Lichenicola cladoniae: one gene and its partner. The protein of the gene in region 2 interacts with the protein of the main gene of each other region in a pairwise test. Links are inferred from orthologs where the notes say so. Each region holds a gene or a part of one and is shown on either strand. Other genes may lie near its edges. The genes, in order: HN018_RS08405 and ndk.

Evidence for each region.
Region 1: the proteins of ndk (region 2) and HN018_RS08405 interact in binary tests that used the Escherichia coli proteins (3 or more experiments, as listed by UniProt). The link is inferred for Lichenicola cladoniae from one-to-one orthologs.

Annotation. Positions count from the first base shown.
Region 1 is NZ_CP053708.1:1,814,906-1,820,004, reverse strand. What follows is about bases 127-3,034. They hold HN018_RS08405 (5-formyltetrahydrofolate cyclo-ligase), read right to left. Parts: upstream 1,925-3,034; coding sequence 1,328-1,924; downstream 127-1,327. Other genes in these bases: HN018_RS08385 (hypothetical protein), read left to right, coding at 2,940-3,034; HN018_RS08390 (hypothetical protein), read right to left, coding at 2,500-2,874; HN018_RS08395 (cell division protein ZapA), read right to left, coding at 2,105-2,446; HN018_RS08410 (TIGR00282 family metallophosphoesterase), read right to left, coding at 550-1,374; HN018_RS08415 (nucleotidyltransferase family protein), read right to left, coding at 179-505. In the rest of the region: more of HN018_RS08420, read right to left, coding at 1-126; more of HN018_RS08385, read left to right, coding at 3,035-3,404; thiE (thiamine phosphate synthase), read left to right, coding at 3,498-4,124; HN018_RS08375 (fasciclin domain-containing protein), read right to left, coding at 4,144-4,782; HN018_RS08370 (hypothetical protein), read right to left, coding at 4,899-5,099. UniProt on the Escherichia coli protein: Involved in the removal of 5-formyltetrahydrofolate.
Region 2 is NZ_CP053708.1:3,160,550-3,172,260, reverse strand. What follows is about bases 5,238-8,015. They hold ndk (nucleoside-diphosphate kinase), read left to right. Parts: upstream 5,238-6,304; coding sequence 6,305-6,727; downstream 6,728-8,015. Other genes in these bases: HN018_RS14380 (MFS transporter), read left to right, coding at 6,787-8,015; HN018_RS14390 (ABC-F family ATP-binding cassette domain-containing protein), read right to left, coding at 5,238-6,174. In the rest of the region: HN018_RS14405 (GH92 family glycosyl hydrolase), read left to right, coding at 11-2,341; HN018_RS14400 (hypothetical protein), read right to left, coding at 2,657-2,965; HN018_RS14395 (SDR family oxidoreductase), read left to right, coding at 3,520-4,269; more of HN018_RS14390, read right to left, coding at 4,285-5,237; more of HN018_RS14380, read left to right, coding at 8,016-8,058; HN018_RS14375 (DUF2142 domain-containing protein), read left to right, coding at 8,244-9,662; HN018_RS14370 (hypothetical protein), read right to left, coding at 9,673-11,711. UniProt on the Escherichia coli protein: Major role in the synthesis of nucleoside triphosphates other than ATP. The ATP gamma phosphate is transferred to the NDP beta phosphate via a ping-pong mechanism, using a phosphorylated active-site intermediate.

The DNA of each region.
Region 1 (5,099 bases), 1.3 Mb from region 2 along the record:
GGATCGATTCGTCGCAGTGCGGCCAGAGCTTCGCCAGCGATTTCGAGTTGCCGCTCGACGGCGCTTCGCAGCATCTCGTCGCCGATATAATCGTCGTATGACCGTACGGCGACAAAACGAAAGATCCGATCGACGGCGCGGTCGGCATCCCAGAGCAGTGCTGCTGCTTTACCCGAGCTCACGGCGACGCGTACAGCGGCTGGCGCGTTGCCTCGATGGACCGGCGCAGATACGGGTTCTCGATCGAACGTTCGGTGAGCAGATCGACATTCCTGCCGAACAAGGCGCGCAATGCATCATGCAGACCGAAATAGAGGTCCGCCTGCCCAGCCAGGGGAAGATCCTCGAAATCGACCAGCAGATCGATATCGCTGCGTACGTCGTCGAACGTGTCGGTTACCGCGGACCCGAACACGTCCAGTCTCCGTACACGATGCGCGCGGCACAAGGCAGGAAGCTTTTCCAGCGCGACGGCGGACAAGAGGTGGCTTACCGAAGTCTGCATGATCTTCCTGCCAGGATTTCGATCTCTTGGCGCAGCATAGCCGATCAGACGGCCGCGAGGTCAGGCATCGTCTGGCTCAATGCGCCGCCGAGGCGCAACGGAGCCACGGTGCGGGCGAGGCCGGTGCGGTCGTCGGTTTCGACGAACAGGCCGCAGACCGTGGCCTCGCCGTCCGCCGGCTGCAGCCGTTCGCCCGGCATCTTGCGGACGAAACGGGCCATCGCCCCCTCCTTCCCCATGCCGATCACGCTGTCGTAGTCGCCGCACATGCCGGCATCGGCCTGGAACGCGGTGCCGCCGACCAGGATGCGATGATCCGAGGTCGGGGTATGGGTATGGGTGCCAACCACCAGCGATACCCGCCCATCGACGTAGTGTGCGAACGCGGCCTTCTCGCTGGTGGCCTCGGCATGGAAGTCGACCACGATCGCCTGCACCGTGGTGCCGAGCCGCTGGCGCGACAGCAGTTCCTGCGTGGCGCGGAACGGATCGTCCAGCGCGTCCATGAACAGCCGGCCCATGACGTTGGCGACCATCGCCTTGCGGCCATCCGCCAGGGTGATCATCACGCTGCCCTGCCCCGGCGTGCCCGGGGGGAAATTCAGCGGCCGGACGATCCGCGGTGCACCGCCGATATGGCCGATCAGCTCCTTGCGGTCCCAGGCATGGTTGCCGAGGGTCAGCACGTCGCAGCCGGCGGCGAACAGGCTGTCCGCCATCGCCGGCGCCAGCCCGAAGCCATGGCTGGCATTCTCGGCGTTGATGACGGCCAGATCGACGCGAAGCTGACGGCGCAGCTCCGGCAGCCGCGCCTCGACGGCGTCACGACCGCTGCGGCCGACGATGTCGCCCAGAAACAGTATCCGCAAAACTTCGATCCCCCGCCGTCACGACGCCCCGGTCGGTGACCATCGCATCGAGTGGCACGTCATAGGGCCCTGTCGGCACCGAAGCGACCTCCTGCTGTGCAAAACCGAAGCCGATCGCCACCGCCCCGGGCAATCCGGCCAGGGTACGGTCGTAATAGCCGCCGCCATAGCCGATCCGCGCTAGGCGCCGATCCCAGGCCAGCAACGGGACGAACACGATGTCCGGGACGGCTTCAAGGCCGTCGGGATGAACGGTGCCGAACCGGCCTGCCAGCAGGGAAGAGCCCGGCTGCCAATGCCGGAACAGCAGGGCTTTGCCGGCCGGGGTGGTTTCTGGAAACACAACGACATGCCCGCGCCGGTGCAGCTCATGCCACGCCGGCATCAGGTCGGGCTCGGAGGGAAGCGGTATCACGCCGGCCAGGATGGCGTCCGCGGGAAGTGCCAGGGCCAGCACCGCGTCGATCAGAGCATGCGCGGACGCGGCCGTGCGTGCGCGCATCAACGCACGCAGCGAGCGCTTGGCGTCTCGCGGCTCGGTCAGCGACATGGGGGGGAGGGAAAGTGCGGAGCCACCATGGCCGTTGGACTGTCAGCCTCCCAGAACCCGCTAGTGCAGGTGGGAACCAGGTACCGTGACCAGGATCACGACAGTGCCAGTCCCCGAGAGAGTGCTTATCGGCTCAGGGGATGAATCGCCTGACGAACCGGGTAGCCCCGCACCGTCAACCTAGTCACGCTCGAGCGCCGCTGCAATGGCTTCCGCACGTTCGGCGAGGCCGATCACCATCTGCTCCCGCTGCAGGTTGATTACCCGGGCCTGCTCACCCTCCGCCAGCGCATCCGTCGTGCCGGAGGGCAGCCGGTCCGCCGCCAGGTCATGCAGCTCATCGGCCATCAGCAGTGCCGCCAGCGCCAGCAGGCGCGCCTCGCCACTCTGGCCACCGATCGACTTGATCCGTTCGATGCGCCGCTCGACCTGCTGGGCCATCGATTGCAGATGCGGCTCCTGCCCATCCTCGCAACCGACCGCGTAGGCGTAGCCGTTGATCTTCACGGTTACTTGCGCCACCGCTACCTCCTGCCATCAGCCCGGGACCCAGGCCCCGGTATCGTCTTCAGCTGTTAACGTCGATCCGGCGACGGGCTTGCACGGTCGTCGGCCGCCGAAAGCGCGTCAGGCGCGATCACCGCCTGCACCGACGCAATCATCGAATCCAGTCTAGCCGACAGGGATCGCATCTCGTCGAGCGACAGGCCCGGAGCCGGCTGCGCCGGAAAGGAAGCGGCCGCAGCCAGCCTCGCGGTGGTTTCCGCGTGGCTGAGTGCCAGCAGGTCGGCCTCGTGCTGCGCGGCCAGCGCAGTCAGCTCGGCGGCACGGAGTTCGTCCTGCTTGCGGCCCACAGCCGCGGCGATTCGCGCCAGCGCCGCCTGGAGTCGGGTGATCCCGCCATCCGTTTGGTCCAACATGTCCTGCTGCCACTGGTCCTGCTGCGCCACCGGCACCCATATCCTCGCTCAGATCGTACTTGAACTGTTCGCCCGCAACGACTTGAACGTCAAGCATGAACCCCGAGTCCGGCCCGCCCGATCGACTGCCCGAACCACCATCCGTGGTGATCCACAGTCTTGCGGACGCGCGCCTCGTGCTCGATGCCGCGGGTGCCCTGCCCGTCATGCTGCTCTCGGCGCCGGAAGCGGCCTGCTTCATGGGTGCCGGCTGGTGGCGGGCGCTGATTCACGCCGCAACGGCCGGACGACCAGACGCGCTGATCGACGTGCTCGATTGCGGCGATGCCGCCGGGTGGGCGATGCAGGCCCTGCGCCTCGGCCAAAGGCGGCTGATCGTCGACCCCGCATGTCCACAGTTCGATGCAGTGCTGGAGCGGGCCGTCACCACCGGCGCCACCATCGCGACTATCCGGCCACCGGCGCTCGATCTGGCCCAGCACGGTGCCGGACGAAAGCTGCACGGATGGCTGGCCGGCACGTCCGGAGCAGGCCGTGACAAGACCGGGCCTGTCGGCTAATCGGGCGGCCTGTCACGCGGCCTGCCGGACCGGAGCCCATGTCGATTTTCCTGCCGATCACCCTGCCCTGGACGATATCCCGCGATACCGGCCGTGGTTGACGCCTGCCGCCTCTATCTGGTGACGCCGCCGGCCTTCGAGCCGGCCGCCTTCGCGCGCCTGCTCGCCGAGGCGCTCGATGGCGGGGATGTCGGCGCGGTGCAGCTGCGTCTCAAGCACGCCGGCGACGACGAGATCCTGCGCATGATCGACCTGCTGCGGCCGATCGTGCAGTCCCGCGACGTCGCCTTCATCCTGAACGACCGCCCCGACCTGGCCGTGCAGTCGGGTTGCGACGGCGCACATATCGGCGCCGAAGACATGGACGTGACCCGTGCGCGCACCCTGCTGGGCGACCTTCAGCTCGGGGTGTCCTGCTACGACAGCCGCGACGCCGCCATGGTGGCCGGCGAGGCGGGCGCCGATTATGTGGCCTACGGCGCCTTCTTCCCGTCCAGCACCAAGGACACCGCGATCCGCGCGGATCCGGACCTGCTGCGCTGGTGGTCGGAGATGATGGAGTTGCCGGTCGTCGCGATCGGCGGGATCACCGCCGATAATTGCGGGCCACTCGTTGCGGCCGGCGCCGACTTTCTTGCCGTCGTCAGCGCGGTGTGGAGCTACGCCGACGGCCCTGCCGCCGGCGTGAAGGCGATGAACGCGGCCATCGCCCGAGGCTGATGCCGCTGCCGCTGCCGGTTCAGCGCGCGACGACCGGCGCAGCCGGAGCCGCGGCGACGCCCGGCGTCAGCATCGACTGGGTGGCGTAGAGCACGCCGTTCGACTGCGGCATGCTCGACAGCCAGATCCGGTTGGAGTGCCCCTGCGCATCGCTCAGGATCAGTTCGCCGGTGGCCTGCTCCACCGAGACCGTCAGCACGTCGCCGTCGATCGTGCGCAGTCCGACCGGGCCCTGCTTGGCGATCATCTGCCGCAACGTGGCCACCGGATAGAAGCCGGGCACCACGGTATAGGCCATCAGGCGCCGGAGCGACGGCAGCGCGGCCGGATCGAGCAGGCGGCCGCCCTGCGCGGCCTGTGCCGCCTCGAGCGGCTCGTTCGGGATCGCGAATACCGTGTAGGGAACCGGCCGCTGCAGCTCGGTCAGCAGCCCGGTCAGGCTCAGCGCGGTGCTGTAGTCGGCCAACTCGAGCGAGCCGCGCACGCTCTCGTCGATGGTGCGGTCGCGGAACAGGGCGGTGTCGTGGAACACCAGCGTATCGGCACTCGGCGTGACGAACAGCGGGTCCTGGCGTGCCGTGCTTTCACAGCCGGCGAGCACGACCGGCATCACGACTGCCAGCACCAGCGGCCACACCGCACGCGTCCGATGGTTCATCCGAGTTCTCCTGCGGCCCGCCAGTCCCCAAGGACCGTCCGAACATCCTTCGTCTCGATATCGGCTGCATCCGGCCGGTGCAAGCCGGCAACGATCATGCGGCGCGGTTCACCCGGTCAGCAGCCATCGCCACGGACGTTCCAGGAGGCGACCCTGCCGCCATTGACCTCGAAGGTGGTGGTGCAGCTGCTCTGGTAGTAGCTCGGCCCGAAGCCGCCACCGTAGCCACCGCCCCAGGGCCCGCCGAAACCGCCGCCATAGCCGCCTCCAAAGCCGCCACCGTAGCCACCGCCGAACCCGCCGCCGCCCCAGCCCCA
Region 2 (11,711 bases):
GGGCCGGTGCATGCCCATCGTCGGCATCCTCGTCGCGTTGGCAAAGATTTCCACGGCCGGCGCCACCCCGGCCCCGGCCCCGTCATCCAACTTCGCCGACGTCGATCCGATGATCGGGACCGGGCCGGACGGTCACACCTTCCCCGGTGCCACGGTGCCGTTCGGCATGGTCCAGCTCAGCCCGGACACCTGGATCGGCGACTTCCACCACTCCTACAGCCATGCCGCCGGCTACCGCTACGAGGACCCGACGATCCAGGGATTCTCCCACACCCATTTTTCCGGCGCCGGACATTCCGACCTTGGCGACGTGCTGGTGATGCCGCTGGAAGGCGCCGTGCAGCTCGATCCCGGCGACCCGGACAAGCCCGGCTCCGGCTACCGCTCGCGCTTCAGCCACGATACCGAGCATGCCGAGCCGGGCTACTATGCCGTCACCCTCTCCGACTCCGGGATACGGGCCGAGCTGACCGCGACGGCGCGTGTCGGCGTGCATCGCTACCGCTTTCCGGAAGGCAAGCCCGCGCACCTGCTGATCGACCTGCGGCAGAGCATCTACAACTATCCCGGCAAGGTGCTGTGGTCGCGGCTGACGCTCCATCCCGACGGCACCATCACCGGAGCCCGCGAAACCCGCGGCTGGGCGCCCGCCCGGCAGCTGTATTTCGCCATGCGCTTTTCCCACACGCCTACTGGCCATTCCTTCATCGACCGCGAGCCCGAGCCGGTGCCGTATCACGGCTTCAAGGGCCCCGGCGACGATCCCACCGACACCGATGCCATCTCCGGGCGCGGCCTGGTCGGCGTGGTCGATTTCGGCACGCTCGCCGCCCCGCTGGTGGTGGAGGTGGCGTTGTCCTCGGTCAGCGAAGCCGGCGCACTCGCGAACCTGCATGCGGAGGTGCCCGGCTTCGACTTCGACCACGTGCGCGCCGCTGCCCGCGCCGCGTGGGAACAGGCGCTGTCGTCGGTGCAGTTCACGGCACCCACACCAATGCGGCGCACGCTGGCGACCTCGCTCTATCACGCGCTGCTGGCGCCGAGCCTGTCGATGGACACGGACGGGCGCTACCGCGGCCCGGACAATGCGGTGCATCAGGCGCGTGGCTTCGATTTCGTATCCAGCTTCTCGCTGTGGGACACCTATCGCGCCGAGCAGCCGCTGATGACGCTGATCCAGCCCTACCGCCGCACGGTGGACGTGGTGGACTCGCTGCTGGCCTCGCGGGACGAAAGCCCGTTCGGGATCCTGCCGATCTGGCAGATCCAGGGCCAGGAAACCTGGTGCATGATCGGCTACCACGCGGTGCCGGAAATCGCCGACGCGGTGCTGAAAAACATTCCCGGCATCGATCGGGACCGTGCGCTGGCCGCGATGGTCGCCAGCGCCACGTACGCGCCCTATGGCCACCTCGGCGACTACATGGGGCTCGGCTACGTTCCGGTGGACCACGACGACGAGGCGGTGTCCAAGACGATGGAATACGCCTTCGACGACTGGACCATCGCCCGCACCGCCCGCGCCATGGGCCGCGCCGCAATCGCCGATACCTTCGACAAACGCGCCCGTAACTGGCGCAACGTGTTCGACCCCGCCATCGGTTTCGTGCGGCCGAAACTCGCGGACGGCCGGTTCCGCGACGGCTTCGATCCCACACGCGCCGGCGCCGGAAGCGGCTTCACCGAGGGCGATTCGTGGCAGTATTCCTGGTATCAGCCCCAGGATGTGGGAGGCTTGATCGGGTTGCTGGGCGACGACGATCGCCTGGTCGCCAAGCTCGACGGGATGTTCGACGCCCCGATCGTGCCGCACCAGTACGACGCGGTGGAGGACATGGCCGGGCTGATCGGCCAGTACGTGCACGGCAACGAGCCGAGCCACCATCTCGCCTATCTCTACGCCTATGCCGGCCAGGCATGGCGCGGCCAGGCACGGCTGAAACAGATCGTCGAGAGCCAGTATCGCCCGGCGCCAGACGGGCTGGTCGGCAACGACGACCTTGGCCAGATGTCGGCCTGGATGATCTTCACCGCGCTCGGCTTCTATCCGGTGGCGCCCGGCTCGAACGAGTATGTCATCGGACGCCCGTTCGTGGACCGCGCGGTCCTGCGCCTGCCGAACGGCAAGCGGTTCACCGTGATCGCCGAGGGCCTGTCCGACGCGCATCCCTATGTCGGCCAGGTGACGCTAGACGGCGTGAAGCTGTCGCGCAGCTTCCTGCGCCACGACGAGATCATGCGGGGCGGCACGCTGCGCTTCGTCATGCAGGCGACGCCGAATAAGTCTTGGGCGACAGGCAGGCAGGACCGCCCGTTCTCGACCACGCCCTATGGCGAGTAACGTCGGCGCGACGCGCGCGACTGCTTGAACCAGCCGATGAACGACCCACCAGCGGGCTGGTAGCGTGATAAGCCCGAGCAAAACGCAGACCGGTATCGTGTCGTCCATTACGGGATAATGGAGAGATTTGGACAGACAATTGCATCGGACTGGAGGCCGAGAGAATACTGAGTTCCTGCGATCTTGCGCGCGTCGTCAGTTTGCCAGTAGCGATTCATCTACTCTGGAGCGCTGGCTGACGGGTGCTTCGATAGACGATCGTGGCCGGGCCAATCTGTATGATGCGTGCCGAAGCGATCGAATAGGGTACAGCAACTATTCCGATCGGCCAGCAAACGGATTGCAGTAAAAGAACCTGGCACGAAGTTTAAGGGCGCGGCCGGCACATGCAGCTTCCATCTGCGCTCTATTGCTCCACTGGAGGACATTTCCCACGAGAGCAGGCTTCCCGTGCAGTAAGGCCGAGGGGTTCGAGGTGTAGATGAAGAATTCATCCGTTCCACCAGCCCATCCTCCCCACTCGAAAGCATGAAAGGCACTCTTGGCTTGCGGTAGCTCGGCAAGCGCCTTGAGATAATCCGGCATACGCCCTGCCAGCCTGATCTCGAGGTCGATGATCGACAATAGCGGGCTTATGCCTACAACAAAACCGATCGCCGCGAGGCCGGAAAACGCCGATCGCCACTGCCTGGAGGCTATCTTCCTTACGACGTAAACGACAACCGCAACCGGCAGGACCAGCCATCCCGCGATAGCCAAAGCATACCGACGGCAGTTGCGCCAAAGCTGTCGTTCACGCTCAGTGAACTAATGCCCATGCTCATCGCGATATGGAGCAGGAGGACCATCAAGGGTGGCAGGAGATAGCGTGATGACCGCGCTGATCCGATACCGGGTCCGACCATCAATACAAATCCCCTGCGCCTTGCCGCCATGGCAGGCTCCGTGACAATGCACGACATGTGTGGTGCGAGCACGATAAACGGCCAGTTCATCGTCGGGCAGTGTTCGTTCCCGTGTCCGCTTTCGAGGAGCCTGTGAACCTCGCTCAAGGTCAACATCTGGCACAAAGCGGCTGATAATGTGCTTGCACCCGACCGTCGGGGTCACGGTGGCCCATAGCGTCCGCAGCCGCACTGCGTGCATGCTGCCGGTCGATCATGCGAAGGAAACCTGCGATGAATGACGTGTCAGCACGGGGACTGGTCATCGTGACCGGCGGCAGCCGCGGCATTGGTGCCGCCATCTGTCGCAAGCTTGCGGCCGACGGCTATGCCGTTGCGGTCAATTACGCCGCCCGGTCGGCCGACGCCGATGCGGTCGTCGCCGGCATCCGGCAGTCCGGTGGCCGCGCCTCCGCCATCGCGGCCGATGTCTCGAACGAGGACGATGTCCGCAGGCTGTTCGAGCTAGCGCAGGCGGAACTCGGGCCCCTGGCCGGGCTGGTCAACAATGCAGGCATCACCGGGGCGTCCGGGCGGCTGGATGAGCTGACCCTCGACGTGCTGACCCGGACGATGGCGATCAACGTGATCGGCACCATCCTGTGCGCCCGCGATGCGGTGCGGATCTTGTCGACGCGGCACGGTGGCCGGGGTGGCTCGATCGTGAACCTGGGGTCGGTCGCGGCACGGCTGGGTGCACCGGGCGAGTTGGTGCAGTACGCCGCGAGCAAGGGCGCGATCGACAGCTTTACCATGGGGCTTGCGCGTGAAGTGGGCGACGAGGGCATCCGGGTCAACGCGGTCGCGCCCGGCATCATCGACACCGAGATGAACAGCCAGGAGCGCCAGGCCCGCGTCGGCCCGACCATCCCGATGAAGCGCGCCGGAACCGCTGCCGAGATCGCCGAGGCGGTGGCCTGGCTGATGTCGCCGGCCGCTTCCTACGTGACCGGAACCATCATGACGGTGTCCGGCGGACGGTAACGGGTCGTCGGAGGCTCAGCAGGCCTCCTCGAGTTCCTGCTCGGCTTCCAGCCACTGTTCCTCGGCGCTGGCCTGCTCGCGGCCGATCGCGGCCAGCCGGGTGTTGGCGCGGGTGATTTCGTCGGTGCGGCCGGGGGCGTAGAGCGCCGGGTCGGCGAGCCTGGCTTCCAGCGCCGTCCGCTCGGCAGCCAGCTTGGCCATCAGCGCTTCCGCGTCGCGGGCGCGCTTGCGGACCGGGGCCATCGCCTTGCGCACCTCGGCCCGGTCGCGGCGGTCGTCGGCGCGGGCGGGCGAGGGGCGCGAGCCCGGTTCGCGCGGTGCCTCGCGGGCGGCGGCGCGGGCCCGCTCCGACAGCCAGACCCGGTATTCCGCCATGTCCCCGTCGAACGGCTGCACGCGGCCGTCACCGACCAGCCAGAGCCGGTCCGCGACCAGCTCGACCAGATGCGGGTCGTGGCTGATCAGCAGCACCGCGCCCTCGAACTCGGCCAGTGCACGGATCAGCGCCTCGCGGGCGTCGAGGTCGAGATGGTTGGTCGGTTCGTCGAGGATCAGCAGTTGCGGCGCATCCCGCGTCGCCAGCGCCAGCAGCAGCCGCGCCTTCTCGCCGCCGGACAGGTCGCGCGTCGGCGTGTCGGCGCGGTTGGCGTCCAGGCCGAAGCGGGCCAGCTGCGAGCGCAGCACGGTCGGAAGTGCTGCCGGCAATGCCCGCGCCATGTGCTGCACCGGGCTCTCGTCGAACACCAGCTCCTCCGCCTGGTGCTGGGCGAAATACCCGACCTTCAGCTTCGGGTGGCGCTGCATGGTGCCGGAGATCGGCGTGAGGCGGCCGGCGATCAGCTTGGCGAAGGTGGACTTGCCGTTGCCGTTGGCGCCGAGCAGCGCGATCCGGTCCTCCATGTCGAGCCGCAGCGACAGGTTCGACAGCACCGGCCTGCCGTCATAGCCGATCGTCGCCCGCTCCAGCGTCAGCATCGGCGGCGGCAGCTGCAGCGGCTCGGGGAAGGCGAAGCGGGTCGGCGTGTCCTCGACCACGCTCTCGATCGCCGGCAGCCGCTCCAGCGCCTTGATCCGGGCCTGCGCCTGCTTCGCCTTGGTGGCCTTGGCGCGGAACCGGTCCACGAACGACTGCATGTGCGCGCGGCGGGCCGCAATCCGCTCGGCGGCGCGGTTCTGCTGCATCGCGTGCTCGGTGCGGATGCGTACGAACTCGTCGTAGCCGCCCGGCGTGAGCGAGATCTTGCCACGGTCCAGATGCGCGATCGCCTCGACCGCGCGATCGAGCAGGCCGCGATCGTGGCTGACGATCAGTGCCGCACCCGGGAACCGGGCCAGCCAGGTCTCCAGCCACAGCGTCGCCTCGAGGTCGAGATGGTTGGTCGGCTCGTCGAGCAGCAGCAGGTCGGGGTTGAGGAACAGCGCCGTCGCCAGCGCCACCCGCATGCGCCAGCCGCCGGAGAAGTCATTCACCGCGCGCTGCTGCGCGGCCGCATCGAAGCCGAGGCCGGACAGGATCGTGGCCGCGCGGGCCGGTGCGCTGTCGGCCTCGATCGCCCGCAGGCGCTCGTGGATGTCGGCTAGGCGGGTCGCATCGGTGACGGTGTCGGCGTCCGACAGCAGCTGCGTGCGCTCGACGTCGCCGGACAGCACGGTGTCCAGTAGCGACTGCGGGCCGGACGGCGCCTCCTGCAGGATACGCGCCATGCGGGCCCGGCTGGACAGGCGGATCTCGCCGCCGTCGGGCTGGATGTCGCCGGCGATCGCCGCCAGCAGCGTAGACTTGCCGGCGCCGTTCCGACCGACCAGACCGATGCGGCGACCCGGATCGATGGTGAGGTCGGCCTGGTCGAGCAGGGTGCGGCCGGCGATGCGCAGCGTCAGCGCGGAAATGACGAGCAGGCTCAAGCGGATCGTGCTCCTGTGGATCGTGCGGCGTTCTAGCAGTGGAGACGGTGGCACGTGCCACGTTTTTGCTCTAAATCGCGGCCCAACCTCACCAGCCTGCTTCGTGCCGGCCAACCAGGAGATAATGGCCATGGCCATCGAGCGCACCCTGTCGATCCTCAAGCCGGACGCCACGCGTCGTAACCTTACCGGCAAGATCAACGCCCTGTTCGAGGAAGCGGGCCTCCGCATCGTCGCGCAGAAGCGCATCAAGCTGTCCGACGCGCAGGCCGGCGCGTTCTACGAAGTCCACAAGGCGCGCCCGTTCTACGGCAGCCTGGTGTCCTCGATGACCGGCGCACCGGTCGTCGTGCAGGTGCTGGAAGGCGAAGGCGCCATCCTGAAGCACCGCGACGTGATGGGCGCGACCGACCCCAAGAAGGCCGAGCCGCACACCGTGCGCGCGCAGTTCGCCGAGAGCATCGAGGCGAATTCCGTGCATGGCTCGGACAGCGCCGAGAATGCCGCGACCGAGATCGCGTTCTTCTTCGCCGGCACCGAGATCCTGCCCTGATCCTCGGACTGGCGCCCGCATCGGACCCGTCGGGTCCGATCGCGGGCGCCGACCCTGGCATGAAGTCGCCGCCTTACGCCGATGTCGTGCGCCGGCCCGCGATCGCGGCCGCCGTGTTCGGCAACGCGCTCGAGGTGTTCGACTTCATCGCCTACGGCACGTTTGCCGTCATGATCGGCCGGGTGTTCTTCCCGGCCCACGACCCGTTCATCAGCCTGCTGCTATCGGTGTCGACCTTCGGCATCGGCTTCGTGACCCGGCCGCTCGGCGCATTCCTGGTCGGCCATCTTGCCGACCGGCGCGGTCGCAGCGCCGGCATGATGGTCTCGCTCGGCCTGATGGGGCTCGGCAGCCTGATGATCGCCGTGCTGCCCGGCTACCGCAGCATCGGCCTCGCCGCGCCGGTCCTGCTGGTGCTGGCACGGCTGATCCAGGGCCTGGCCTGGGGCGCCGAGGCTGGCCCCGCCACCACCTATCTGCTGGAGAATGCGCCGCCCGGTCGCGCCGGCTATTTCGCGTCGTGGCAGTCGGCGAGCCAGATGCTGGCGGTGCTGGCCGCCGGCCTGCTCGGCTACGGCGCCGACAAGCTGCTGGGAACTCCGGCGATGGAGGACTGGGGCTGGCGCATCCCGTTCGCGCTCGGCGTGCTGGTGGTGCCGGTCGGCATGCTGCTGCGCCGTGGGCTGTACGAGGTGCCGGTCGCGGCAACCAAGGCGGGGTCCGGGCGGATCGCCCTGTTGCTGTCCGGGGGCGTGCTGCCGCTGCTGTGCGGGTTGATGCTGGTGATCGCCGGAACCGTCAGCCAGTATTTCCTCAACTACATCACCACCTACGCCCTGACCGTGCTGCATCTGCCGACCGGCCTGTCGCTGCTCGGCACCGTGGTCGCCGGCGTGTTCGGCACTGTCGCGGCGCTGGGGGCCGGCGCGCTGTCGGACCGGATCGGCCGGCTGCCGCTGATCGTCTGGCCGCGCCTGGCGCTGGCGCTCGGGATCGTGCCGATGCTGTGGCTGCTGCAGGCGCATCCGGGCGCATGGGCGTTCGCCGTGGTCACCGCGATCATCGCCATACTCCAGGTCGGCAGCTTCGCCGCGGCGATCGTGGTGCTGTGCGAGCTGTTCCCGCCGGCGGTGCGCGCCACCGGCTTCGGCACCCTGTATGCGCTGGGTATCTCGGTGTTCGGCGGCACCGCGCAGATCATCTTCGCGACGCTGATCCACTGGACCGGCGATCCGGTGTCGCCGGCGTGGTACCTGGCCGTGCTGAACCTCGCCGCCGTACTTGCGGCGTTCGGGTTGCGCACGCGTTCGCCTCGGGTCCGCGCCTTTTAGGCTGACGACAGGACGGCTGCGAGCGTCGTTCGGCGCGAGAATCCGCTCAAGATCGCGTGACGCGAATTCATCGGACCGGCGCTGCGGTCTCGTCGAGAGCGAAAACAGTTCGTGCTGAACCTTTCTGCCGCAATATCGCGTCCGGAACGGGAAACATTTGACCTGGTCGATGCTTGATCAGGGCGATGGCTTCCTCGAGCGTCGATCTGATCCTGCGCGACAGGACGCGCCTTGCAAGCTCGCGTGTTCGCTCGGGATTGCGTGGCCCGCGACTTCTGGCGGCGCTGTATCTGCTTGTCGCATTGCCGGTCGCCTGTTTACTGAGTTGGCACATGCCACCGTTCCAGACCGCCGACGAGGATAGTCATTTCCTGCGAGCGTTACAGGTTGCGCATGGTGGCCTGGTATCCGCCCGCATGAAGAGCGGCCGGATCGGCGGAATGTTGCCCGCCGGCGCCGACCAGCTAGCCCACGGTTATTTCGATCTCCGCTTCCATGCCCACGTCGACGTTCCGGCGCGGCGTTATGAGCGGGACGCGCTGGTGCAGCCGGGTGCGCCGGTCGAAGTGAGTTTTGCCAACACAGCGATCTATCCGCCGGTCTTCTATCTGCCCGCCGCGGCCGGCATCCTGGCCGGCGAGGCAACCGGCCAGGGAGTGTTAACCGACCTACGCTTGGCACGCTTGGCGACCGCATTCTGCGCCACGCTGATGGCAGCGTTTGCGATCGCCATCACCGTGTCCGGCGCCCTGCCGTTATTCTGGCTGCTGTGCCTGCCGATGACACTGTCCCTGTTCGCATCCTGTTCGCAGGACGCCTTGGTCATTGCGTCCTCGGCTCTCGTAGCGGCGTCGATCTCCAGGCTTGCCTACCGTCGGCATGCCGGCCCTGGCGCCTGGATTGCGGTCTCGGCTGGTCTCGGTTGCATCGCCGCCGCGAAGCTTCCGTATCTCCTGCTGGCGCCGCTTCCACTCCTCTGGGCGGGTATCGGCGGGCTGCGAAGCGGCCGGATGCGGCTGCATGGTTCCGGTTTATCGTGGCTGCTGCTGCCGCTTCTGCCACTGGCGATCGGGCTCGGCTGGCTGATCCTCGGTGCCCGTCCGGTAATTACACCCAACGATGCCGGCAAGCAGATCGGCTGGCTGCTGGCGCATCCGCTGCGGATTCCGGCGATCGTCGTCGAGACGCTGCATATAGAGGCTGCACGGCTGGGCCTGGAGTTCATCGGCGTCCTGGGATGGCTGGACGTTCCGATGTCGCCGGTGTTCTACGGCGTCAGCGTGTTCGTGATCGGGGCATTGCTTGGACAGGAGCGTCCAGGCCGCCAACGGCCATACGTGCTGTCGGCAACGCTGATGGTGATCGCGCTGTGCGGGATCGGCATCCTCGGCACGCTCTATCTCAACTGGACCAGGGTCGGTGCCGCGACGGTCGACGGCCTGCAGGGCCGCTACTTCATCCCGCTTGCGTGTTTCGGAATCCTGTTGTTGCAGCCTAAAGCAATCGCGCCGAGAGGCAGCACGGTCGTCTGCGTTGGCTGGGCGTTACTGGCGGCTCTCGTCACCATCAGCGCGATCCGCCACCACTATACCCCAGGGTGGTAGCGGCCCGCACTCATGTGCGTCGGCGCATGGGCAGGGCGAAAGCGGCGAAGCCGAGCAGCATGGCCGCCCACGCCCAGCCGATATTCGGCGGAGCGTAGGAGAAGCGAATACGCGACCGGCCGGCAGGCAGCGGAATGCTCTGGAAGCTGTCGTCGAACCGGTCGACGCCGACATCCCGCCCGGAGATGGCGGCGCTCCAGCCTGGAAAGAACAGTTCCCGCCGGATCAGCCGGTCCGTCCCGGTGCAGGTCGCGGTCAGATCCTGTCGCGATTGCACCTGGAACACGCAACGGCCCTGCTCGGTTGCGAGATAGGGTGCTGGGTCGGGCAGGCGAACGATGTCGGCCAGCGCGTCGCGATACACCAGTTCCAGGCCGGCAACGCGGGCGCGGTAACGCAACAGCACGAAGGCCGCATGGCCCGGCGGGATGCCTGAGGACGCTGGCTGGTTGCCGGGCCCGATCGGAACCGTCCAGACTGCCACCGGCCCGGTCAGTGGGCCCGGCACGATCCGGTAGTCGATCCGGTCGCCGGATCGGGTTTCGAGTGGGCGTGCCAGCACGACCCAGAGCGGCTTGTTATCGACCGCGCCTGCAAGATCGGCCTGCCCGGTCGAACAGGTGCCACCGGCGCACACCGTCACGGTCAGCAGGCCGCGCGGATGCCCGCCATAGGTGCCGACCACGATACCGACCTGCTGTATGTCCGCGTTGCCGGTCAGGCCGGTCGAGAGAGATCCCGTCATGGTCGTGACGGTAGCGAGCGACTGCGGCATCAGCGCGCCGGGTATCGCCTGCACGGACATCGTCTCCACCAGCGGATCGAAACCCCGCGGCATCACCAGATAACCGACCCCAAGCCGTTCCAGGCGTGCGATCGCGGTCGCAGCGTTGATCTGTTCGCTTGCCGGATCGGCTGTCTCCCGGCCGATATTGTGCAGCCTGTCGCTGAGCAGGCCGCTCATGTCCATGTCCGGGTCCAGGTCACGCGCAAGCCGCGTGGTCAATGCAACTGGAACCGGCACAGCCGTGTAGTTGAGCGAGGCGACCCGGAAATAGCTGCCGTAGTTCGGCGCCACGATGAACATGCTGTAGAATCGTTCGAACCCAGCACGATCCTGCAGAAATTTCATCAGTCCCGTGTCGATATTCCCACCGACCGTTCCGGACAGCACGGGTATCGCGAAGAGCGCGATGCCGTTCACGACGAGCAGGGACGACGCTGCACGGCGCCCGAACGTTCCGCGGCCGGGTGCCAGCAGGAAGCACAATCCGGCAACGGCGACGGCGGCCCATGCCGCGGACAGCAGCGGATACAGACGATAGCCGGGCAGGCGGGCGGCCAGTTCGCGCATAAGCGGTGCGGCCTTCAGGCTCGCGACGACGGTCGCGACGACGCAGGCCGTGGCAAGTGCGCCAAGACGCAGCCGGGACGGGCCGGCGTTCGATCTCAGATCATCCAGTGCCAGGGCTGCAAGTACGCACAGCGCAAATTCCCAGCCGGGCGACGCATAGACGTGGAACAGGGTCTGGCGGATGAACGGGATCAGGTCGAACGCCTGGCTGATGACGGGCATCCCGGCGGCCTTGAGCAGGCTGAGGGCCAGCCAGCCGGCAAAAACCCGCCGGAGTCCAATCTGCCGTCCGCCCGTGCCGGTGATTGCCACCAGGGCGACAAAGACCATTGCGAGATCGCAATACCCGCCGGTGTGCCACCAGATTTCCGCCGAGGCGTGGATCGTCTCGGGTCCGTACAGCAGCGATCCGAGCAGGTACGGCAACAGCAGCAGCGCATAGCTCGCTGCCATCAGGTGAGCGCCGCGGAGATCGGCGTTCTGTCCGAGATAGGAAACCGGAAGAGACTCGGCGAACGGCAACCACGCAGGAGCCGACAGCATCAGGCCGACAATGCCTCCGCCGATGATCCGCCGCGCCAGCGCCAGTCGGACGGAGCCGGCCGACACCACCCGCCAGGCTGCAATGGCCAAGGCAAGCAGGCCGTCCAGGAAGGCGGTCTCGGGGAACCCGGCGACGATGGAACCGGCGATGG